DNA from 4 places in the Brevibacillus sp. genome. Region 4 is predicted to be linked to each of the others. Evidence: riboswitches for the same ligand, from Rfam matches in the RefSeq annotation. Region 4 holds a riboswitch; each other region holds the start of a gene.

What was found. A riboswitch is a leader RNA that binds a small molecule or an ion and turns the genes downstream of it on or off. The one in region 4 is predicted to bind S-adenosylmethionine.
Region 1: it holds a riboswitch for S-adenosylmethionine, as region 4 does, so the genes downstream of both, metK (methionine adenosyltransferase) here and DEP07_RS22730 (sugar ABC transporter substrate-binding protein) in region 4, are expected to answer to the same signal.
Region 2: it holds a riboswitch for S-adenosylmethionine, as region 4 does, so the genes downstream of both, metH (methionine synthase) here and DEP07_RS22730 (sugar ABC transporter substrate-binding protein) in region 4, are expected to answer to the same signal.
Region 3: it holds a riboswitch for S-adenosylmethionine, as region 4 does, so the genes downstream of both, DEP07_RS04790 (homocysteine synthase) here and DEP07_RS22730 (sugar ABC transporter substrate-binding protein) in region 4, are expected to answer to the same signal.

Annotation. Positions count from the first base shown of each region.
Region 1 is NZ_DOTK01000049.1:86,255-91,716, forward strand. Features, by position in the region: gene DEP07_RS15670 (sensor histidine kinase) at 1-819, opposite strand, end outside; gene DEP07_RS15675 (polysaccharide deacetylase family protein) at 816-1,832, opposite strand; gene metK (methionine adenosyltransferase) at 1,976-3,187, opposite strand; SAM riboswitch class I at 3,320-3,420, opposite strand; gene DEP07_RS15685 (S8 family peptidase) at 3,599-5,462, opposite strand, start outside.
Region 2 is NZ_DOTK01000079.1:185,259-190,720, forward strand. Features, by position in the region: gene metH (methionine synthase) at 1-2,354, opposite strand, end outside; SAM riboswitch class I at 2,471-2,571, opposite strand; gene DEP07_RS24250 (YjcZ family sporulation protein) at 2,781-2,888, shown strand; gene DEP07_RS24255 (YcdB/YcdC domain-containing protein) at 2,958-5,126, opposite strand; gene DEP07_RS24260 (sigma-70 family RNA polymerase sigma factor) at 5,117-5,462, opposite strand, start outside.
Region 3 is NZ_DOTK01000022.1:10,322-15,783, forward strand. Features, by position in the region: gene DEP07_RS04780 (MFS transporter) at 1-251, opposite strand, end outside; gene DEP07_RS04785 (ArsR/SmtB family transcription factor) at 251-1,297, opposite strand; gene DEP07_RS04790 (homocysteine synthase) at 1,532-2,833, opposite strand; SAM riboswitch class I at 2,924-3,032, opposite strand; gene DEP07_RS04795 (rhodanese-like domain-containing protein) at 3,595-3,906, shown strand; gene DEP07_RS04800 (SCO family protein) at 3,988-4,611, shown strand; gene DEP07_RS04805 (YqzG/YhdC family protein) at 4,614-4,952, opposite strand; gene rnjA (ribonuclease J1) at 5,239-5,462, shown strand, end outside.
Region 4 is NZ_DOTK01000078.1:7,578-13,039, forward strand. Features, by position in the region: gene DEP07_RS22725 (sugar ABC transporter ATP-binding protein) at 1-1,402, opposite strand, end outside; gene DEP07_RS22730 (sugar ABC transporter substrate-binding protein) at 1,480-2,499, opposite strand; SAM riboswitch class I at 2,624-2,744, opposite strand; gene DEP07_RS22735 (ATP-binding protein) at 2,944-4,200, shown strand; gene DEP07_RS22740 (hypothetical protein) at 4,223-4,477, opposite strand; gene DEP07_RS22745 (hypothetical protein) at 4,874-5,395, opposite strand; gene DEP07_RS22750 (amidase domain-containing protein) at 5,427-5,462, opposite strand, start outside.

The DNA.
Region 1 (5,462 bases), on a different contig from region 4:
CAGATCAATCGAAGCCCGGATACGTTCTTCGCACGTCTGAATGTATTTTTGCAAAGTGGGAACCAAGCCGAGGTCGTCCAAAGCCATCGGACGAAGGTCAAAAATGATCCGTCTTACATCAGCCAAACTTAACCGAACCATTTCTTTCAGCTCGTGAAGCTCCATTTGCGCTTCCAGAATACGTTCGTTTTTCAACATGCGCTCGACGATTTCGGAGCGCAAGACGACGTTTGCCATCGATTGAGCCGGACCGTCGTGAATCTCGCACGCGACACGTTTGCGCTCTTCTTCCTGCGCCTGAATGATCTTCAACCCCATCAGTTGATGCGGCTTGGCCGATTCCAGCGCTTCCCCGATCTTGCTCAGGTCGCCAGTCAGGTAGCCAAGCACCACACCCATCTGGGATACAAGCTTCTCGGCGCGTACAATCGTTTCCTCCAATGTACGCAATTGCCGCTCCAGATCATTGCGCCGGCGCTTCAAGTTGTTTTCCCGCTCGCGATAGATGGAAAGCTCCACCTGGATGCGGCTTGCCTCTTCATAGGCGATACGGATGTCATCCTCCGTGTACATGTGAAAGTTGCGGCTGACCTGCACAAGCCTGTTGCGCGACTTTCGATAGGCCAATTCCAACGCATCGACCTTTTGGATTACTTTGGAAATTTCTTGCCTCAGCTCATGCAAATCAAACTTTAGCGAGTTGCCTTGTTGTCTTGCATCTTCGGCTATATCAAAAATTTGCGTTTTACTTGTTTCTACTGTTTCAATGGTTCTCTTGATCACCCCATCCAGCACGCTGATGTCGATCGCTTTGTTCATGATTGCTCTCCTTCGAACTCTTTTTTCGCTTTCGTGAACAGCTGTTGGAGTTTGACCTCATCTACGTCTCGCAGACCCACATCATTGCGTGGGATGGCAAAAGGATCTACCCCTCGTTTGGCGAAACCGGGCGTAGAAGTAAACACATACTCATACCCTGCTTGTCGGGCTGTTTCCAAAACGATCGGATTCGTGTAGCCAAAAGGCAGTGAAATCGCCTTAATGTCCTTGCTCATCCAACCGTGCAAACCTGCGCGAGACATACTGAAATCAACATAGAGCCGATCCCTGTATTCTTTTTCATTTTCTAATCGCTTTACATCCTGCAAGTAGACGGGAGCAGTCTCTGGTCCCATCTCTCCCCATTCATTCCGCGCTTCCTCTTCATGCAGGCTGTAGGTATGGGAACCAATATCAGCCAAGCCAGAGTGAAGCATTTCCATGACTTGTTGACGCGTGAGTGGCGTCGTCATGTTCTCCCGTTTTCGTTCGGCTACATCTCGCAAGCGTCCTGCAATCACGAAGTTCACTGACGGGTAGCCGTATGTACGCAATATCGGAAAAGCCTTCGTATAATAACTTTCGTAGCCATCATCAAACGTAATCAGGACAGCATTTTCTGTCGGCAAGCTCCCGGTATCGACAAAGCGCAAAAACTCATCCAGCGTAATGGGATGCAGGTCATTTTCGTGCAAAAATGCCATATGTTCTGCGAATTGTTCGGGCGCAATCACGTAACGTTGGCCTGCAGCATCTGTCACATGATGATACGTCAGGACGACGACTTGATTGTTATACCACTTTTGCGGCTTTACCGTTGCTTTTTCGTTTCGCGTGACGTTTGGCTCAGCGTTTTCCGTCTCGCTTATGCTTATAGACGTATCGACTTGGGGAAAAGGTTGCACTTTTTGCGCATTCTTTTTTGACTGGTACAAATCACCAAGCCCCAATATCGTCACAACCAACAGTAAACAACTGATAAACACTGTCAGGAAGAGCCTTTTGTTCGGCAAAGAAACCCCTCCTTCACTTCCTCACTAGGAGATTCGACACAGTCCTACATTTTCCCTTTGATCAGGATTCACCAATAATTGGAAATTTCTTCCCATAACAAAAAGAGCCCAGTAGCTTTTACCAGGCTCTTTCTTTGCCGTGCTTATTTTGCCAGTTGAGCAGCCTCTTGCTTCAGAACTTCTGCTTTGTCTGTTTGCTCCCAAGGAACATTCAGGTCATTGCGTCCGAAGTGGCCGTAAGCCGCTGTTTGTTTGTAGATAGGACGACGCAGGTCGAGCTGTTTGATGATACCAGCTGGACGCAGGTCGAAATGTTTGCGAACGAGTTTCACGAGATCTTCTTCGGAAACAGTTCCTGTACCAAAAGTATCAACTGCGATGGATACTGGTTGTGCTACACCAATCGCATACGCTACTTGTACTTCGCACTTGTCAGCCAAGCCAGCTGCCACGATGTTTTTCGCAACATAGCGAGCAGCATAAGCACCGGAGCGGTCTACTTTTGTCGGATCTTTACCGGAGAACGCGCCGCCGCCGTGACGAGCGTATCCGCCGTAAGTGTCTACGATGATTTTGCGGCCAGTCAATCCAGCATCCCCTTGTGGTCCGCCGATAACGAAACGGCCAGTTGGGTTGATGAAGTATTTGGTTTCAGCATCCAGAAGTTCAGCTGGAACTACTGGTTTGATTACATGCTCAACCAGGTCTTGTTTGATTTGCTCCAAAGTTGTTTCAGGAGCGTGTTGAGTAGAGATAACGATCGTGTCGATGCGAACAGGCTTGTCTCCATCGTACTCAACTGTTACTTGTGTTTTACCGTCAGGACGCAGGTAAGCGAGTGTGCCGTTTTTGCGAACTTCGGTCAAACGACGAGCCAGTTGGTGGGACATGCTGATCGGCAATGGCATCAACTCAGGTGTTTCGTTGCAAGCAAAGCCGAACATCAGACCTTGGTCACCTGCACCAATCGCTTCGATCTCAGCGTCAGTCATTTTGCCTTCGCGCGCTTCCAGTGCTTGGTCTACACCCAGTGCAATGTCAGCGGATTGCTCGCCGATTGCTGTGATAACACCGCAAGTGTCAGCGTCAAAGCCGAACTTAGCGCGATCATAGCCGATTTCACGAATGGTTTCGCGAACCAGCTTTTGAATGTCTACATAAGTGTTGGTTGTGATCTCACCCGCTACGAGAACCAGACCTGTCGTTACAGAAGTTTCGCACGCTACGCGAGCGTTTGGATCTTTGGACAGGATGGCGTCCAGGATGGAGTCGGAAATTTGGTCACAAATTTTATCCGGATGTCCTTCGGTTACAGACTCAGATGTGAACAGACGACGACCTTTTTGCAAAGCCATGAGAAAATACCTCCTTTGACCTCATACAAATAGTTTGGTAGCCGAGTCAGGATTTTATCGACGTAAACGCAAATAAAAAACCTTTTCCATCTTTCGGAGGAAAAGGTTTGAGCGCTTTTAGCTTCCTTCATCCTCTTATCGGCCAGAACAGATTTCCGTCCTGCTGGTTAGCACCGCTCTAGTCGGTTGCCGGGCTTCATAGGGCCAGTCCCTCCGCCTGCTCTGGATAAGAGTATCCATTACGGATTATAGAATAATTGTTTTTCGGGGTGGTGTCAATAGACTTTTCCCACAACTCCGGTTCGAAGCAGGCCAGCCTGTACAAAACGTTGATGAAATCGCCTGCGGGAAGCGAGCGATGATGACTGTAACGCATGGACAGCGCCTTTTGCACAAGCTGGTCAAGCCTCTTTATACTTGGTACGATTTGGCGATCAATACAACAACCTCGGCCCGCGTAGCGGTTCCCTGAGGCTTGAAGGTCTTGCCATATCCGTTCAGCCACTTTTTTTGCGTCAAAGCCTCGATCGCCGGCGATGCCCAGTAGTTGACCGGAACATCGCGATAAGAGGACACGCTGCGGCTATTCACAGCTACCCCTTTCGCCCTGGCGATCATGGTGGCCATCTCGGCCCGCGTTACCGCCTGATCAGGCTTGAGTTGACTGTTTGGATACCCCTTCAAGACTCCGAGCTGATAAGCTACCCCAAGGGTGTTGTACGCCCAGTGCTTTTTTGGCAAATCGGAAAAGACGTCCTTGCCCGTGTACATACTGGCTACTTTCGAGCCGGTGACACGCATCGTCGAAACGAGCATGGTCGCAAATTGGGCGCGGGTCACTGCCTGATCCGGCTTGAATGTTGCGTCGTCGAAGCCTTTGATGATGCCTTTGTCGCTGAGCTTGGCGATTTGCGCACGCGCCCAGTGGTTAGAAATATCCCGATAGCCGGAAATGAGCGGCTGCGGGCTGAGCGTCAATTTGTAGGAATCGTACTTGAAAGGCACGATGCTGCTCATGCGCACGAAATACTTCCCTTTAGGCAGCCGTATGCCGAAAATTTCACTGCCTTGGTCTGACCGCTCTGCCACTTCGGTTGTCGAAGCAAGCGCCACGTTCATGTTTTTCTCATTGTAAAGGGCGATGTGAAACCCGCTTGCTACCGGGATGAACGGAGCGCGAACTGTGACGTACGATTCCGCATCCAATGTAAATTGAAACCAGTCTGAATCTGTCGACGCCGGAATGGTTCCTGACATGACTCCTCCACTGGCAAGCGGAGCAGCTTTGCTATACGTATTATTCGGCTCGTTCCCATCTTTTTTCAACGGGGTAAAGGCGAGATCGAGGCGATATTCGCCGTTCATTGCATTTTGCTGATACTCGCTGATGCGAATGTAGTATTTTCCTGGCGAGACGTCCTTGCTTGCACGTTCGGAAGGATTATCCCTGTCGCTGTTATCGTATACCGGGTCCCAGACCGTATTTTTTCCCGGCTCTTGCTTTCCGATGGCAAGTACCAAGTCCACCCGCTTGTTATCAGGTGTGACCGTCACGTCCATATGCCCGTACTCGCGGACATAGTAGGAGAACCAATCCTGATCCCCTTCCTCATGGAAATTGCCCGTCACGCTGATCTGGTTGCCCACCAGCGGCCTTGCCGTAGCCATCGTATTGTTCGGTTCATTCCGATCCGGGTTGATGGTGAATTTGCTCGTCAGCACATAAGTAAACGCATTAACTCCACCGTTTCTCACCAGCTTGATGTTCATTCGCCCAGCTTTTGCAGGAACCGTTATCGTATCCCCGTTCCCGATATAGTAAGTGACCGGCTGACGATTTGCCGGATAAAAAGTCGCTGACATGGCTGAAGATACGCCTGAGTTTACGGATGCGGTGAGACTTACTTTTCCATCGTAAGGAACGTCCATCTTGAACCAGTCAACCGTATCGTTTGGCCCCAGATTGCCACGGACTTGCGCTTCGATCGGAAACGCCTTGGCTCTCTCCAAAACGTTGTTCGGCTCCAAAAAGTCGCTGGACAGCGCACTGCGCACTGCCTTGTTTACGTCCAGAAGACCGTAGCCCGCTTGCCGATCCCAGCCGCCTTCGCCAATATCTGTCGCCGTCTGATAAAGCATCTGCCTGACGTCGAGAGCAGACAGCTTGGGATGACGAGCCAGAATGAGAGCAGCCGCGCCTGCTACCTGAGGCGCCGCTACAGATGTTCCGGAAACTGAACCGTATTTGCCGCCGAGCTTGGTTGTATACACATTA
Region 2 (5,462 bases), on a different contig from region 4:
GCTTTCAAGTCTTGCGCGGTAATGACCATTTGCTGGGCGGATTTGACCAAAAGACCGGACAAACCGATCGCATCCGGCTTCTCTTCCCGGCAAGCGGCAATCAGTTGCTCAGGCGGCACCTTGATCCCCAGGTTCACCACGTTGTAGCCGTTGTTTGCCAAAATGATTTCCACCAGATTTTTGCCGATGTCGTGCACGTCGCCTTTGACTGTCGCCAGCAAAATCTTGCCTTTGGCCGCCGCATCGCTCTTTTCCATAAACGGCTCCAAAAACGAGACGGACGCTTTCATGACTTCCGCGCTTTGCAGCACTTCCGCTACGATCAGCTGGTTTCCGTTAAACAGGCGGCCGACCTCTTCCATTCCTGACATCAACGGGCCGTTAATAATTTCAAGCGGCGCATACTTTTCCAGAGCCAGCTTCAAATCGTCAGTCAAGCCATCCTTGGAGCCTTCGACGACATATCGGGCGAGGCGCTCTTCCAAAGTCAGCGTGGAAGCTTCCACCCGCACTTCTTTTTTCTTCTGGCGGTAAAATTCGGTGAATGCAGCCAGTGTTTCGTCGTTTGTCTCGAACAGCAGCGCTTCCGCCAGCTTGCGCTCATCCTCGGGAATCGACGCGTAGCGCTCCAGCTTTTCTGTATTGACGATGGCAAAATCGAGTCCGGCAACCGTCGTGTGGTACAAAAACACGGCGTTGAGCACTTCGCGGCCCGCTGCTGGCAGCCCGAAAGACACGTTGCTGACCCCGAGAATCGTTTTGCACAGCGGCATCGCTTCTTTAATGAGGCGAATCCCCTCAACCGTCTCCTTGGCAGAACCGATGTACTGCTCATCCCCTGTACCGACCGGGAACACCAGCGGGTCGAAAATGATGTCTTGCGGGGCAATTCCGTACTGGTTGACCAAAATATCGTACGAGCGCTTCGCCACTTCCAGCTTCTTCTCGCGCGTGACAGCCATGCCCGCTTCCTCGATCGTTCCGACGACTACAGCCGCTCCGAACTTTTTGATCAGCGGCGCTACTTCTTCAAAGCGCTCCAGGCCGTCTTCCAGGTTGATCGAGTTGAGAATCGCTTTTCCCTGGGAATAGCGCAGGCCCAGCTCCATTACTTTTGCATCCGTCGAGTCGATCATCAGCGGAGCCTTGACCTTTTTCACGACGAATTGCAGGAATTTTTCCATATCGGCGTATTCATCCCGATCCGGGTCAGCCAAACAAATATCGATGACGTGAGCGCCGCGTTTTACTTGTGCCCGGGCGATATCTGACGCTTCCTCGTATTGGCCTGCGGCGATCAAGTCGCGGAATTTTTTCGAACCGATGACGTTTGTGCGCTCCCCTACCAACAGCGGGCGACTGTCATCTTCCACGTACACGACTTCGATGCCGGATACCGCGCTGACAGCCTGATCGACAGCCTGACGTGGCTTGCAGTCTTTCAATGCTTCTGCCATCGCCCTGATATGATCGGGCGTCGTTCCGCAGCAGCCGCCCGCCACGTTCAGCCAGCCTTGTTCTGCAAAAGCGCGCATTTTTGTCGCAAGCCCTTGCGGCGTCTCATGGTAATGTCCGTTTTCATCCGGCAAGCCCGCATTGGGGTAACAGCTCACTCCGCATTGAGCCAGTCCGGACAGCGTGCGCAGATGGTCGCGCATGAACTCGGGGCCAGTCGCACAGTTCAGCCCAACGGACACGGGCTTCAAATGCTCAAGCGAGATATAAAACGCCTCGATGTTTTGACCGGCAAGAGTCGTGCCCATCGGTTCAATCGTCCCGGACAGCATGACGGGCAACTCCACATCCAGCTCTGCGAACGCTTTGCGGATGCCGATTCCCCCCGCCTTGACGTTCAGCGTATCCTGCGATGTTTCCAGCAGCAGCACGTCGGCTCCGCCAATGATCAGTCCTTTTGCCTGACGATAGTAGGACTCCACCAGCTCCTCGAAGGTGACGCCGCCTGTCAAAGCGAGCGTTTTCGTCGTCGGTCCCATTGCCCCTGCCACGTATCGCGGCCACTCGGTTGTGCTATAGGCATCTACGGCTTCCTTCGCCAGGCGGGCCGCAGCGATGTTTAACTCCAAATCCTTGTCGGCGACATCGTACTCGGCCAACACGACGGAGGTGGCTCCGAATGTATTCGTCTCGACGATGTCCGCTCCCGCCTCCAAATATTTTTCGTGGATGGATCGAATGACGTCTGGTCGCGTCAAGTTCAAAAGCTCGTTGCAACCATCGTAGGCTTCGCCGCCAAAATCATCGGCGGTCAAGTTCGCCTGTTGCAGCATCGTGCCCATCGCACCGTCCAGAATCAGAATTTTCCGGGAAAGCTGTTCGCGAAAAGTGGGTTTCATTGACGTACTCCTTTTCTCCCTTGCGGCGTTTATTCTCGGCAGTTTTTTTGCACAAAAAAATCCTCTTCTTTGAAAGAAGAGGATTTGTCCGCGGATACAATTGCGCCTGAACCATCCTCTCATCTTTCAAAGCCGTAGCTTTGCTGGAATTGGCACCGGATTTTAACCGGTTGCCGAGGCTTCATCAGGCCAGTCCCTCTGCCTCTCTTGATAAGAGTTGTACCATGGTATTCATTTTTGACTTTCAGGTTTCATGTTTGACAGTATCTTAACACCGCGTCCTGTCTACGTCAATTGAGAATTTGTCTATTATTTACTGCTTTTCTTCCCGACTGCGCCCATTTTTGTGCTTACCGGGCATCCGCCCACGCCAATCTGTGCGATCGTGTATAGACTGTAGCATAACGGAAAGGAGGGGGAACAAACGTGAGTACATCTTACTGCGGAAATGGCATCTTTGGAGACTGCTTCGCACTGGTGCTCGTACTGTTTATCCTGCTGGTCATTGTTGGGTGTTCGTGTGACGACTGCTAGGTAAATGACAAGAAGAGGCTATCCCCCCGCCTTCCAGCTGGCTTGCGGGATAGCCTCTTTTTCTTGTCCTTACGGCTCGATTACAGCCTCGCCGCTTTTGGCATCGATGGTAATGAAACTGCTTGCCAGCTCTTCCTCGCTCCACGGAATGTACGCGAGTCTCGGCCGATCCAGCCAATCGTTTTCCTGATCTTTTAACAGGTAAACAAGCCTGAGTGGCATGACGCGCAAAAACGACTCGGCAGCCTTTTGTTTGGAAACGACCTCGGCTGACGAAGGAAGCTCTGTCAACTTGTGAGTCTCTCGCCAATTCCGGAAGCTGTTTACCTTCCCGGTCGAAGGGTCTACCGACACCTCGTAAGCGGCATCTGGCCCCTTGTCCAACACCGGAATCCCATCCTTGCTCATGACATAGCGGAATACCCAGTTGCCTGACGAAACCGGATTGGCTGCGCCAGGTTCCATCACTTGTGCAAGCTGCACTTCTTTTACGCCCGGATCGGCGTATTTGGCCAAAAAGAACACGGCTGCCTGCTCGGCCTGTTCGCGCTTCACGGTCACTTGCGTATTTGTGCGGGGAACGCGCAACCCAACTACCTGGCTCGTCTTCGCGTCGATCGTCACTTCATGCCAGCGGTCTTTGCTATCTGCCCAGTTAAATGATTTGTTCTTTTGATGATCATCTACGGATTCCCGATAGGACATGCCTTCGATATTGACGCCAAATTCCGTTTGCAAAAGCGCCTTCGCCTCTTCCTTCGTACGCACGATGACAGGCTGTTCGTGTGTCTCGAACGCATCTGCCTGCGGCTGCTCCCGCTGCAGTTGATCGTAGGCAAAGCCGTTGTTTCCCGTACCGTAGTTGATCTTGCCGCTATGCGCATCAATGTACCAATCAAGGAAAACCGGCCTTCCTTGTTGGAAAAAGGAAACCGCTGCCCTGTATTCCAGTGTCGGCTGTTTCAGCGCCTTCCCTTCGGACATGTGCTGCACGTATACAAGCTTCATATTTGCGGCCAGCTCGTTTTCGGCGGCGCTTTTCGCCACAGCTTCCGCAGCATCCGGGAATGAAGACGGGGAATACGCTCTCGTCGGTTTGCTGAACATCAGAAGACGTCCGGAGCTGCCCAGCTCAATATCCAGCACATCTTCCATGACAGGTAACCCGTTATGATAGCGCATGAATTTTTCCGCGCTATTCGATTCCACATGGCGATAGTTCGCGCTGTCAGCTCCAAGCAATCGGCCGAGAAGCTGCTTCGCTTGCTTTAACGCCTCTGCTTCATTTGGCTTTTGCGCTTCTTCGTTGCGGTCCCGCTGAATCCGGTACAGATCGATGTCTTGCCCGTTGCCGATTTCGCTCACCATCGCTGTCTGGCCTTCGTCGTTCACTTTGCCCAAAACCAGCGCCCAACCATCTCGAGTCAGCTGTTTGTTGTAGACAACCGGGAACGGATTCAGTTCAGGCACGGAGGCGGCGAATTTGGCAAACAGCTTCTGTTCCTGCTCGTTCAACCTGCCGAAAAAGGCGACGCGCTCCTTTTTGTCCACCTGGACAGTCAAGACATCGTACGGGACAGGCTTGCCGTTTTCCAACCGCTGATAGCTGACGTTCATCCACGTTCCGTTGCGCCAATCCTCATCCGCATAAACTTCTGTCGCCTGATGCGCGTAAGCCTTCGCTTCTTCACCGAGCGCGGTCTGCAAAAATGCTTGCGCGACTTTCTCTGCTTGCGCGGGCGCAATCGTTGTTTTCTCGCCGTCATTGCTCGCGTCCAGCAAGTAGCTTTCGATCCGCCCCGTCCGGGTGTCATACGCGACTTGTCCGATTGCCCTGTCCTTTTGCAGCAAGGTCACAAGCGCAACCCCATCCAGCGTCTCGCCTTTGCGCAGTGTGACGCCGCCAAGCTCAGGGACTGCCTTTTGCAGCGGAGCCAGCGCTTGTTCCGGTGAAACGGCCTGCTCCGCGGTTTTGTCCGTTTGATGCGCCGCCGCTGCGCTCGTTCCATTTTTTTGCGGCGACATGGACGGCAGAAAGCCCTCTCGCACCCCTAGCACGGTCAATGCCAGACAAGCCGCAAGCGATCCCGCCATGACCACGCGATTGCGATTTTTCTGCTTTTTCTTCCCGACTTCCATCCGAATCCTCTCTTCCATTTCCCGGGTAAACTTCACTCCCGAAGCTGCCGCTTTCCCTGCTTCGCGTACAGCTTCACGCAGCCCCTGATCTAGTTCCATTCCAATCCCTCCTTTTCACACAATGCCCGAAAATGTTTGCGCGCCCGATGCAGCTGCGTCCGTACCGCATCCTCGGAAATATCCAGCACTTGTGCTACTTCCTTAATTGACAAATCTTCATAGTAATGAAGTACCATGACCTTTCGATACAAAGGCGACAGCAGCATGACTTTCTCGGCGATATGTACCTGATCCAGTTGCTTGAAAACGGACGATTCCACGTTCCCTTCCGCCACTTGTTCCGGCACGGTTTCTTTCGGGGAGACAAACGTAGAAAAAATTTGCCGGAACGACCACGATCGCAAATACTTGCGCGATTCATTGATCGCAATCCGG
Region 3 (5,462 bases), on a different contig from region 4:
CAGCGCATCCACTGGGAAAAGAGCATGACGCGCTTTTTGTCAAAGCGGTCAAGATAAGGGCCAGCTACAAGCTGCATCAGCAGCGAAGGCAAAAAGTAGAGTAGCCACATTTGTCCGACAGCGGTCTGGGAGCCGGTGATTTGGTAGAGCAACCAGCTGTTTGCCAGCGTCGAAAGCGATGCGCCAAACTCGGAGATCAGCTGACCGAGCAAAATACAGGTGTAGGAACGGTTTTTCCAGAGCGGAATCATCAAAATCCCCTTTCCAGAAACTGATCGAGCAGGAGGGAAAGCTGGGATACGGACTGGCTGCGCAGGCGAAACCGGGAGCCGGAAGCTTCTACCAGACGCGCGGCACGAAGCATGGACAAATGGTGATGAACCGTCGATTTTGCCATTTGCAGGACGTCGGTCAATTCCTGCAAGCTCAGCTCTTTTTCCGCCAGCATTTTGACCATGCGGAGCCGCTGCTCGTCTCCGAGCGCCTTGAAGCTTTGCACCAGAGCCTGCGGCGGCTGGTACGGGTCGATGTGCTCGCTCATGTTTTCATCGGCGACCGGGTAGTAAAAAATTTTCGTGCCCGCGTCATCGGCCTGCACCGTCCAGGGCCGATAAATCGCTTGGGGGATTAGCAGCACACGAGTGACCGCAGGCTCAGGGGGATAGCTTGCTCCGGTTGCCCACTCCACCAGTGCCTCAGGATCGAGCTTGTCCTGCATTGCGCGCTTTTGCGACGAATCCTTTTCCAACATACGCCGGATGCTGGCTTCTTGCGGCTTGATGTGTGTCTGATACCAGCCTTCCATCAAGGTGAGCAGATGCTGGCGCAGTTCATTTGCGTCGACAGAGGTGATATGGGCAATATACGCTGCGAAAAAGAGGTGGTCCCGGCATGCTGCCTGCAAAAGCTCGGCGTCTGCTGAGCTGCCCTGCGCGGCATTTTCGCGTGCTTGCTGTCGTTCCTGGCCCAAAAAAGGCAGGGCGTGGTAGCGCAACTCTTCTGCCGACAGCTCGCTGACAACACGCAAAAACGATTCGAGATCGGCAAAAGGCTGGTGGTGGAGCAGTTGCAGCAACGTCTTCCAAGTGTTGTGCCTTTTGGCGTAATCAACTTCAAGCTGGACGGATTGCGGAAGCGCGCTCAGCATGCTGCTCCAGTGCTCAGGCGGATGCTCCAGCGTGTGGTGAATTTGATCGTAAGTGGCGACGGCGATTCCGAGTGCGGCTTCAAAAAGCGGTGAGCAAGCGAAGTCGAGCTGGTAGGTGGTGCGTGCACTGCCGATGTTCCATATTTTCAAAGCGGATCACCCTTTTCCCATTTTTTTCATAGATCAAATTCTAAAATATTCGAACTGTTAATTCAAGTTATTTAGAATGAATAGTTCAATGATTTTCGCATCTGTTCTTTTTTCTCTGCTGATTTAGTTGAGACTATCCAGTGAAAGACACAAAAAAACGAAAAAACCACTTCCCTGACGAGAGTGGTTTTTTCGTTTTCGCTTGAATGAAAAGGTATGGTGTTGTAGGAAAACCTATACCTTGCTCACGGCAACAGCTGCTTCCAAAGCTTGCTTCAAATCGCCGATGATGTCTTCGATCGCCTCTGTTCCGACAGACAGACGGATCAATCCGGGAGTTACTCCTGCCGTTAATTGCTCCGCTTCGTTCATTTGCTGGTGCGTCGTGCTCGCCGGATGGATAACGAGCGACTTGGAGTCGCCTACGTTTGCCAAATGAGAGAAGAGCTTTACGGATTCGATCAATGTTTTGCCTGCTTGCACGCCGCCGCGGATGCCGAAGGTGAGGATGGCGCCAGCGCCTTTTGGCAAATATTTTTGCGCGAGTGCGTAGTTGGCGTCGCCTTCAAGACCTGGGTAGCTGACCCATTCCACTGCCGGATGCTCGGCGAGGAATTTCGCTACCGCGAGTGCGTTTTGGCTGTGGCGCTCCATGCGCAGGTGGAGTGTCTCCAGACCTTGCAGGAACAGGAAAGAGTTGATAGGAGCTACGGCAGCGCCGATATCGCGTTGCAGTTGCACGCGCGCTTTGATGATGTAGGCGAGCGGGCCGACTGCTTCTGTATAAACGACTCCGTGATAGCTTGGGTCTGGCGTCGTCAGACCAGGGAATTTGCCGTTGTTCCAGTCGAATTTGCCGGAATCTACGATAATGCCGCCAATCGCCGTGCCGTGTCCGCCGATGAATTTGGTCGTGGAGTGAACGACGATGTCAGCTCCGTGCTCGAACGGACGGGTCAGGATTGGCGAAGCGAATGTATTGTCGACAATCAGCGGCACGCCGTTTTCGTGCGCGATGTCCGCAATTGCCTGCAAGTCGGCCACGTCGATGCGAGGGTTGCCGATCGTCTCGCAAAAGAGCGCCTTGGTATTATCGTTGATGAACGCGCGGAAGTTGTCCGGATTGGACTGATCCACAAAGTGTACTTTGATGCCCAGGCGTGGCAGCGTATGGGCAAAAAGGTTGTACGTCCCGCCATACAAGCTGCTGGATGCGACAATCTCGTCGCCCGCTTGCGCAATATTCAAAATCGAGAAGGTGATGGCTGCCTGACCGGAAGAGGTTGCCAGCGCACCTACGCCGCCTTCGAGCAGAGCGACGCGCTTTTCAAATGCGTCTTGGGTCGGATTCATGATGCGCGTGTAGATGTTGCCAAACTCTTTCAAAGCAAACAGGTTGGCAGCATGCTCCGTGTCACGGAAGACGTAGGAAGTCGTTTGGTAGATCGGAACCGCGCGCGAGCCTGTTACCGGGTCTACCTCCTGTCCGCCGTGTACGGCGAGCGTTTCCGGTTTCCATTGTTGTTGGTCAGACATGATCATCTCTCCTTTTTATATGGGGGTAAGGAAATAAAAAAACGGAGCGTTCTCCTGAGTAGAAGAAGGCTCCGGCTATGCACGGGTGTGCGTTCATCTCTCAGAATCTATGGATTCTGCAGGAATTAGCACCGCGCAAGACTCGCTTGCTGGTTGCCGGGTTTCATAGGGCCTGTCCCTCCACCGCTCTTGATGAAAATGTAGCTTTCAGTTGTTGTCATAATTGTATGAAAAACCATACTTCGCTGTCAACATCAAATGATTAAGTTATCGGGGTGGATTTTGTGGATTTTAAAGATTTACCCGTTCATGCTGTTGCCCATAAGATCCAGAGAGCCTGTCTGGTAAGCTCTGTTTACATGGTTTGTATGAGGGTTTCCTTCATCTGAAACCAAATGAGTTGCCTCACGAGATTGTTTTCCTTTTTTGGCATACAAGAGGACCGCAGCCAGAGTGCAAACAGCCAAAATTCCAAGGACATACATCATAGAAATAACTCCCCCTCACGCTAAGCTTCATCAATTATCAGCGTTCTTTTTCATGAACTGGCAGACATGGTTTTTTACTTGTAATTTTATAATTTTATGGTCATTTTTGTAAATTCTTTGAACTTGCAAGCAACCGAGCCTTGCTGTCACAAAATTGCCCCTATATCTCGGCGCTTTCGCAGCTCCCGCCGTTAGAAAACGCCTGGGGCCTATGATATGATGGAAATGGCAGAAAACGACTAAACGATTGTACATATAGGAGGAAAAAACGCGATGAGCCATGGCGTGAAGGAAATTACACCACAAGAGCTGCTGGAAAAGCTCGCGGCAAAAGAACAGCTTCAGGTGATTGATGTACGCGAGGTGGAGGAGTGGAACGAAGGCCATATCAAAGAGGCCAAGCTGATTCCGCTCGGCTTTTTGCCGCATCGCACCGACGAGCTGGACAAAGACATTCCGGTCATCATGGTGTGCCGAAGCGGCGCACGCAGCCACCGGGCAACTGAATATTTGTGTGAGCTTGGCTTTGACGCTGCCAATATGGTAGGCGGAATGCTGGCATGGCCTGGGGAAAAAGAAGTCTAGAAAGACAGAGAAAATGTGCGCTGCTCGCCGCTGCAAGCAAAGCGGGATGGCGCATGAGATGTGCAGGGGAGGCAGGAAATCGTGAGTGAAGGAGCACAGCAACAAGGGTCAGCGTTGCAGCGCCATTGGTTTACGGTGCTGGCAGGCTTGATTATCCTTGCGATTGTAGGTGTGTTCGGCTACAAATACTTGGCAAAAGATCCGATTCCGGTGATGAAGCCGATCGCGGACTTTTCGTTGGACAACAGTGACGGAACTTCCTATACGTTCTCGCAAGGCAAAGGCAAGGTGCGCCTTGTCGAGTTCATGTTTACCAATTGCCCTGATATTTGCCCGGCAACGACGTACAACATGTCCAAGCTTCAGGATCAGTTGAAGGAGAAAAAGCTGTTCGGCGACAAGGTTGAGTTTGTCTCGATCACCTTCGACCCCGACTTTGATACGGCTGAGGTTTTGCAGCAGTATGCAGCGAAGTTCAAGGCTGATCAAAGCGGCTGGAAGTTTTTGCGCGGAGATGCCCAGGCGGTGGAAAAAGTAACGAAAGACTTCGGGATTGCGGTACTGAAGCAGCCTGACGGTTCTTTTGCCCACACCGCACGCATGTTCCTCGTCGACGGTGACGGCAACATGCGCCGTGCTTACGGCATGGCGGCGGACATGGACATGGAGCAAATGATGAAAGAAATGGAACAGCTCGCTGACTAGACTCAGACGGTTTCTTCGTACGTGATGTTCACGACTCGTTCCGTTTGGTTTTCAAATTCAATATGCACAAGAAGCGCCCACCTGCGATTGCCCTGCTGGAGCAAGAGCTTGAACGTCTCCTCTGACGTGGTGGGCGTTTTTGCTATGCGCCCGACATGCAAATAGTCTACGATTTGCGCGTGCGGATATTTTTGCATCGTTTCCTGCATCGCCAATCTGCCCCATTTGGCATATGGCGGCTGGGCATTTGCTGGGGCATACTGGAAAAAGAACAGCAGCAAACTTGCGGCCAGTGTAGCGAGAAAGCTGCGCGTGAGGAACATGTTCATGGAAGAGTGCATGGCGGAGGCTCTCCTTTTTCGTGTTGGAAAACGGGCTTGCCATGTAGTCTGAAGTCTTTTTGAAGCGGTCATTCGTAGAAAATCCTTACACGTGCAAAAGGGGGCTTGCGGCCGGAGCAGTCGCTTGATGCCCAGCTTTTGCTCGAGTTGGAGATACCGCGTATCAGTTTTCTAATATTGACCGAAGATGAATGTGTGGAATTAACAAGACAGGATGAAACGAACGCCTCGCGTTGTGTTACAATAAGAATGGCATGCTTGGTTCGGGTTCCCAAAATCATGCACGATGAAGTTAGGAGGAAAGAGTTTGAGCGACGTTAAGATTTTCGCAATGGGCGGCCTCGGCGAGATCGGAAAAAATATGTATTGCGTCGAGTATGAGGATGAAATTATCATCATTGACTGCGGGGTGAAGTTCCCCGAAAATGAAATGTTCGGTATCGACCTGGTCATCCCCGATATTTCCTATTTGGTGGACAACCAGCACAAGATTAAAGCACTTTTGTTAAC
Region 4 (5,462 bases):
CCAAAATCCGGTCGGCAATGCCCAATACTTCGGCAAACTCGCAAGAAAAGTAGAGAACGCCCTTGCCCTGCTCCGCCAGCTTTCCAATCAGGCGGTAAATATCGCTTTTCGCCCCGATGTCGACGCCTTTGGTCGGCTCGTCGAACATGAACACTTGCGCATCCGTATCCAGCCATTTGCCAATCGCGACTTTTTGCTGGTTTCCTCCGCTGAGGTAGCCAACCAGCTGTGTGATGTCTGCCGTCTTTACGCCCAGACGGCTCACCAGCTCCCTCGCCTGCTTCGCTTCTGCCCCTCTGCGGACAAATCCGAGCCGCGACCACTTCTCCAAAGCGGAGACAGACAAGTTGTTCTGGACAGATTCCTCGACAAAAATGCCTTCTTTGCGCCGTTCTTCCGGTACGAGGACGATTCCCGCATCAACAGCGTCCTTCGGCGACCGCAGCCGCACCTCTTTGCCGCTCAGCCTGACTTGTCCCGCCTCGGCGGTATCCGCTCCGAACAAAAGTCTCGCCAGTTCCGTCTTCCCGGCTCCAACCAGCCCGACAATCCCGACAATCTCGCCTTCGCGAACGCTCAAATCGGCGCGGCGAACCTTGCCGCCAGCCACTCCCGCAGCTTCCAGAAGCACCCCGCCTACAGGCACTTCGACTTTCGGGAACTCTTCCTCGAAGCTTTTGCCCAGCATGTTGCCGATGACCTCATCCATCGTCGTGTGGGACGTCTCGCTCGTCACGATCAGTTGACCGTCCCGCATGATCGTGATTCGGTCGCATATCTCAAAAATTTCCGGCAGGCGATGGGAAATGTAGATGATCCCGACACCCGCTTTTTTCAACTGGTCAATGATGAGAAACAGCCGCTCGCTCTCCTTCGTGCTCAACGGAGCTGTCGGTTCGTCAAAAATGACGTACTTCGCTTTTTGCACGGTCGCGCGGGCAATCAGGATCAGTTGCTTTTCGGACAGCGTACATTCCTCGACGAGCATGCGCACAGGGATGGAAAAGCCGAAGCTCTGCAAAATGCTTTCCGCTTCCTTGTGCAAGCTCGGCCAGTTCATGAATCCTTTGCGGCCTGCCGAGACAATCTGATCGAGCAAAATGTTTTCCGTCACGCTCAAGTACGGGATCAGCGCCGTATCCACTTCCTGGTACACGCACTGGATGCCTAAAGCTTTCGCATCCTGGGGCGATTGGATCGACACCTCTTTGCCGTCAATCGTGATGCTCCCCCCGTCAGACTGATACGCGCCCGTCAAAATTTTCATCAAGGTACTTTTCCCCGCTCCATTCGCCCCTAAAAGCGCATGAACCTCGCCAGCCTTGACCTCAAAATCGACCGAACGCAGCGCAGGAACGCCGGAGAACTGCTTCACAATCCCTTTCATCTGCAAGCTGGACACTTTTCGCACCCCCTTAAATAAGCAAGATTCCCGTTGACTGATCAACGGGAATAGCCAAATCAACCAGCTTTATATGCTTACTTGCCCCACTCTTTCACGTACTGGGACAAGTCGCCCATTGTCACTTTTTTGTCCTTAGGCAAATCTTCTTGTTTCACCAACACCGGATTCAGCTTCACGCTGTCTGGCACTTGCTCGCCTTTGATTTTTTGGAAAATAGCCGCTGCGTGAGTGCGTCCGATGTTCGATGGATCTACGGCTGCAGTCGCTGCCCATGGCGAATTTGCTTCCTGGATCAGTTGCAGGTCTTCATCACTCAGGTCGATGCCGTATACTTTGATTTCTGTGCGGCCTGCTTGCAAGATCGCACGGGTTGCCCCTTTGGCAAATTCATCCCAAGATGCCCATACAGCCGTGATGTCGCCTTTGTTCGGATATTTTTTCAGGATGGCTTCCATCTGTGCTTGGGTATCCAGCGCTGTGTTGTTTGTCGCGGAACCGAAAGCGGCGACTTCCTTGATATCCGGATATTTTTTCAGGAACGCTTCATAAGTCACCTGACGTTTTTCCATCGGAGCAAAGCCTGCCACCCAAATTTTCACGATGTTGCCTTTGCCGCCGGAATCTGCCGCCAGCTTTTCCAGGCTCAGCTCTGCCAGCTTGTTGTCGTCTTGCTCGACAATCGGCACGCCAGGCAGCTTGATGTCTGTGTCGAACAGAACGACCGGGATTTTTTTGTCGACAGCTTTTTGCGTACCTTGTTGCAACGCTTCCGCTGTACCGTGGTCAATCAGGATGCCGTCAAAGTTTTGGTTGACCGCAGCGTCAAGATTCGACGCCATTTTCGACAAATCCGTATCTGCGTTGAATACTGTCAGCTCTCCGCCGTTTTTCTCGACTTCCTGCTTCACACCGTTAATGTATTGAGCCGAAAACGTTCCTACATTTTGGCGCATGATCAGGGCAATCCGCTTCGCTTTTTCGCCGGAAGCGCCGTTTGCCGCCGTGTTTTTCGTATCGGCTCCGCCGCCGCACGCGGTCAAGGCCACCGATACTGCCAGTACGAGTGATGTGATAAGGCCCAGTTTCTTTTTCATCGAAAAATCCCCCTTTTTCTTTGTTCCTTGTTGTGCTGCAAGCTGAGGAGGCGACGACCTTCCCTTTCCAAAAGGAAAAGCCTCTTTCAACAGATGAAAGAGGCTTGATCGACAAGATTCGCGCCTCTTATCTGTCAGGTATCGCTACCTGTTGGAGTTAGCACCTTGGCTCGCAAGACATTGATCTTGCCAGCTAGGTTGCCGGGCGTCATAGGGCCATTCCCTCAGCCTTCTCTGGATAAGAGTAGTTATTATTTTCGAAACCTTTGTATTAGTATATAGAGACTATAATCCGTGTTTTACCCATCTGTCAACTAGGTTTTTAAAACTTTTCTCCTTTAAATTTATTCCGTCGGCGCGTCCAAATTTTGGAGGAATCGTGTAGGCTCTTGTCGAAATATCGTAGATTGAAGCAGCCATGCAAATTTGCGATGGGGATGTCCGATGATTCTACTAAAAGAAGTAATTTTGCAGATGTTTTTTGCTCTGACGCCATTTGTCCTGTTCAATATTTATTACCGCGACCGAATGCGCAATTACAGCCGCGCTTTCATTCTTGTGACCAGCTCGATTTGCATGTTTCTGGCCATGACCTTCGCGACCAGCGTCTCGGAAGGCGTGATTTTCGATATCAGGCACATCATCGTATTTTTTGCCCTAGTCTATGGGGGAGTGCGGATCGCGCTGGTCTTGCTGATCGAGTCCGCGCTATACCGCTATTATTTGGGTGGTGAAGGCATCTGGCTCGCGCTGCTTGCCCTGGTTGTCACCTTTGCCATCTCCCTCCTGATGTATCGGCGTTACAAAGCCAGTTATCGGAAAACACTGTATATTTTTTTGACGGGCGCGCTCTTTTCCCTGGTAGCTTTGGGGTTGACCTATCTATACTTTCCCACCTATGTATCCCATCATCCTGCCTACTACTTGTTCGTGATCCCCGTTCAAAACTTTGTCGGAATTTGGCTCTTGTTGTCGCTATTTAGCAAGTGCGTATCCGACAAAGAACTGTTTATTCGACACGCCCAAAATGAAAAAATCGAAACGATGAGCCATGTCGCCGCATCGCTTGCTCACGAGGTGAGAAATCCGCTCACAGCGGTCAAAGGATTTTTGCGCCTGATTCAGGAAAATCCCGAGAATATTACGAAAACCGATCAGTACATCCGCATCAGCATGGACGAAATCCAGCGGACGGAAGCGATCCTGACCGAGTATCTCGCTTTGTCCAAGCCGCTCAAGGAGCGCACCGAGCTAATCAACGTATGCGACCAGCTTTACGTCGTGCGGGAAGTCATGCTGCCTTTTGCCAATATGCACAATGTCGAGCTGGAGCTGCAAGCTTATGAAAAGCCTGTCACGATCCTGGCCAATCCCGACGAGTTCAAACAAGTCTTGGTCAACTTCATCAAAAATGCGATCGAAGCTTGTGAGGAGACGGTCAACGGCAAAGTGTCCCTCTCGCTGTTCATTGAGAAAAGCAACGCCATGCTGATCATCAAAGACAACGGCATCGGGATGGACGAAGGCCAGATCAAACGCCTCGGGTCCATTTATTTCTCGACGAAAACAAGCGGAACCGGTCTCGGGCTTACGTACTCCTATCACGTCATCCACGCGTTCGGCGGGTCGGTAAGCGTGTCCAGCAAGCCAAAAGTCGGCACCAAATTCACGATCACGTTTCCGTATCACGCGCAACCCTAGCCGTCAGTCGAGTGATCTGGGCTTAAACGAGCGACCTGGTCATGAATACTTGCTCGGCCATCACGTCAAAACCTGCCCTTTGCAAAATACGGATGGCCATTTCGTTGGAAACTGGCAAATTGACCGTGAGGCGATACAGCTCCTTGTCCCATGGCGAAAACACATGGGCAAGAGCACTTCTGACAATCGCCTCCCGGTCGGCCCGTTCCGGCCTTGCCTCACACTGAAACAGCAAAGCTGTCGTTTGTTTTCCGTTTTCAAAAATCCGTCTGTACAAGGCATAGCCGATTACTTGTTTGTTCTCATCGCGGACGAGTACCGCTTGCGGTCAACAAAACGATCATGACCGTTTTGTTCCGGAAAAATCGACTGGTCACAGATAGCAAAGCCCGTTTTCTCGTACAAAGCGATCGCCCTGTCTTTCTCCCGGATGGCGACCAGTGACGCGCCCCCCGACTACATTTTTTCTCCGCCAAATAGTCAGACGAAAAAGGGAAATATTACATAAAAAAGGCCGCCTGACCAAACCGTTCTGTCAAGCGATCAACAGGGGAGAATTCGCTAACATCGAAAAATCAGAAACATGATTTACCAAGGTGTTTGAAATTTAAAAGGGTATCTCTAAAGCCGAAAAATTGACTTTGAGACACCCCCTTTGATTCGTAATACCCCTTTATTCTCTTGTGTCCTTAGTTGTGTCACTTAATTCCATTTTTTCTTGCTCGAATTCGTCAAGTAATTCTTGTGCAGACTTACCAGTTGTCAATTTCGCATTTCCCGAAAGCTCATTTTCCATTCGTTCAATGAGTTGTTTTCTTTTCTCGATCGCTTCCAAAACCTTGATAACTTTTGGATCATTGAAATCCACCTCTTCAACATTTTCGCCCTTATAAGAGTTTTCATGAATGAGCGTCATTTGTTTGAAGGCGCTCAGTTTCCTTTTTAAAACTTCTTCAGGATCTTCGGGATGTAGCTCTTTTTTCAGTTTACCAACTTCCCACGATAAATCTTTTACCTTTTTTTCCTGTTTGTCAGTATACTTCTTATCCAAGATTTCTTCTTGTTCTTTGAATTCCTTCTCCATTTGGGCTAGACGTTGTTGTTTATCGGCATATGCGTCAACCCCGATGATGCCTAAACTCAGGGAAGCTGCAGCAGACAAAGTTACTACTAGCAACTTATTCAGCTTACGCATAAAATCATCTCCAATTGACAAAAATCTGTCCTTATTTTTTTATCTCTATGGTAATTACATACGCACC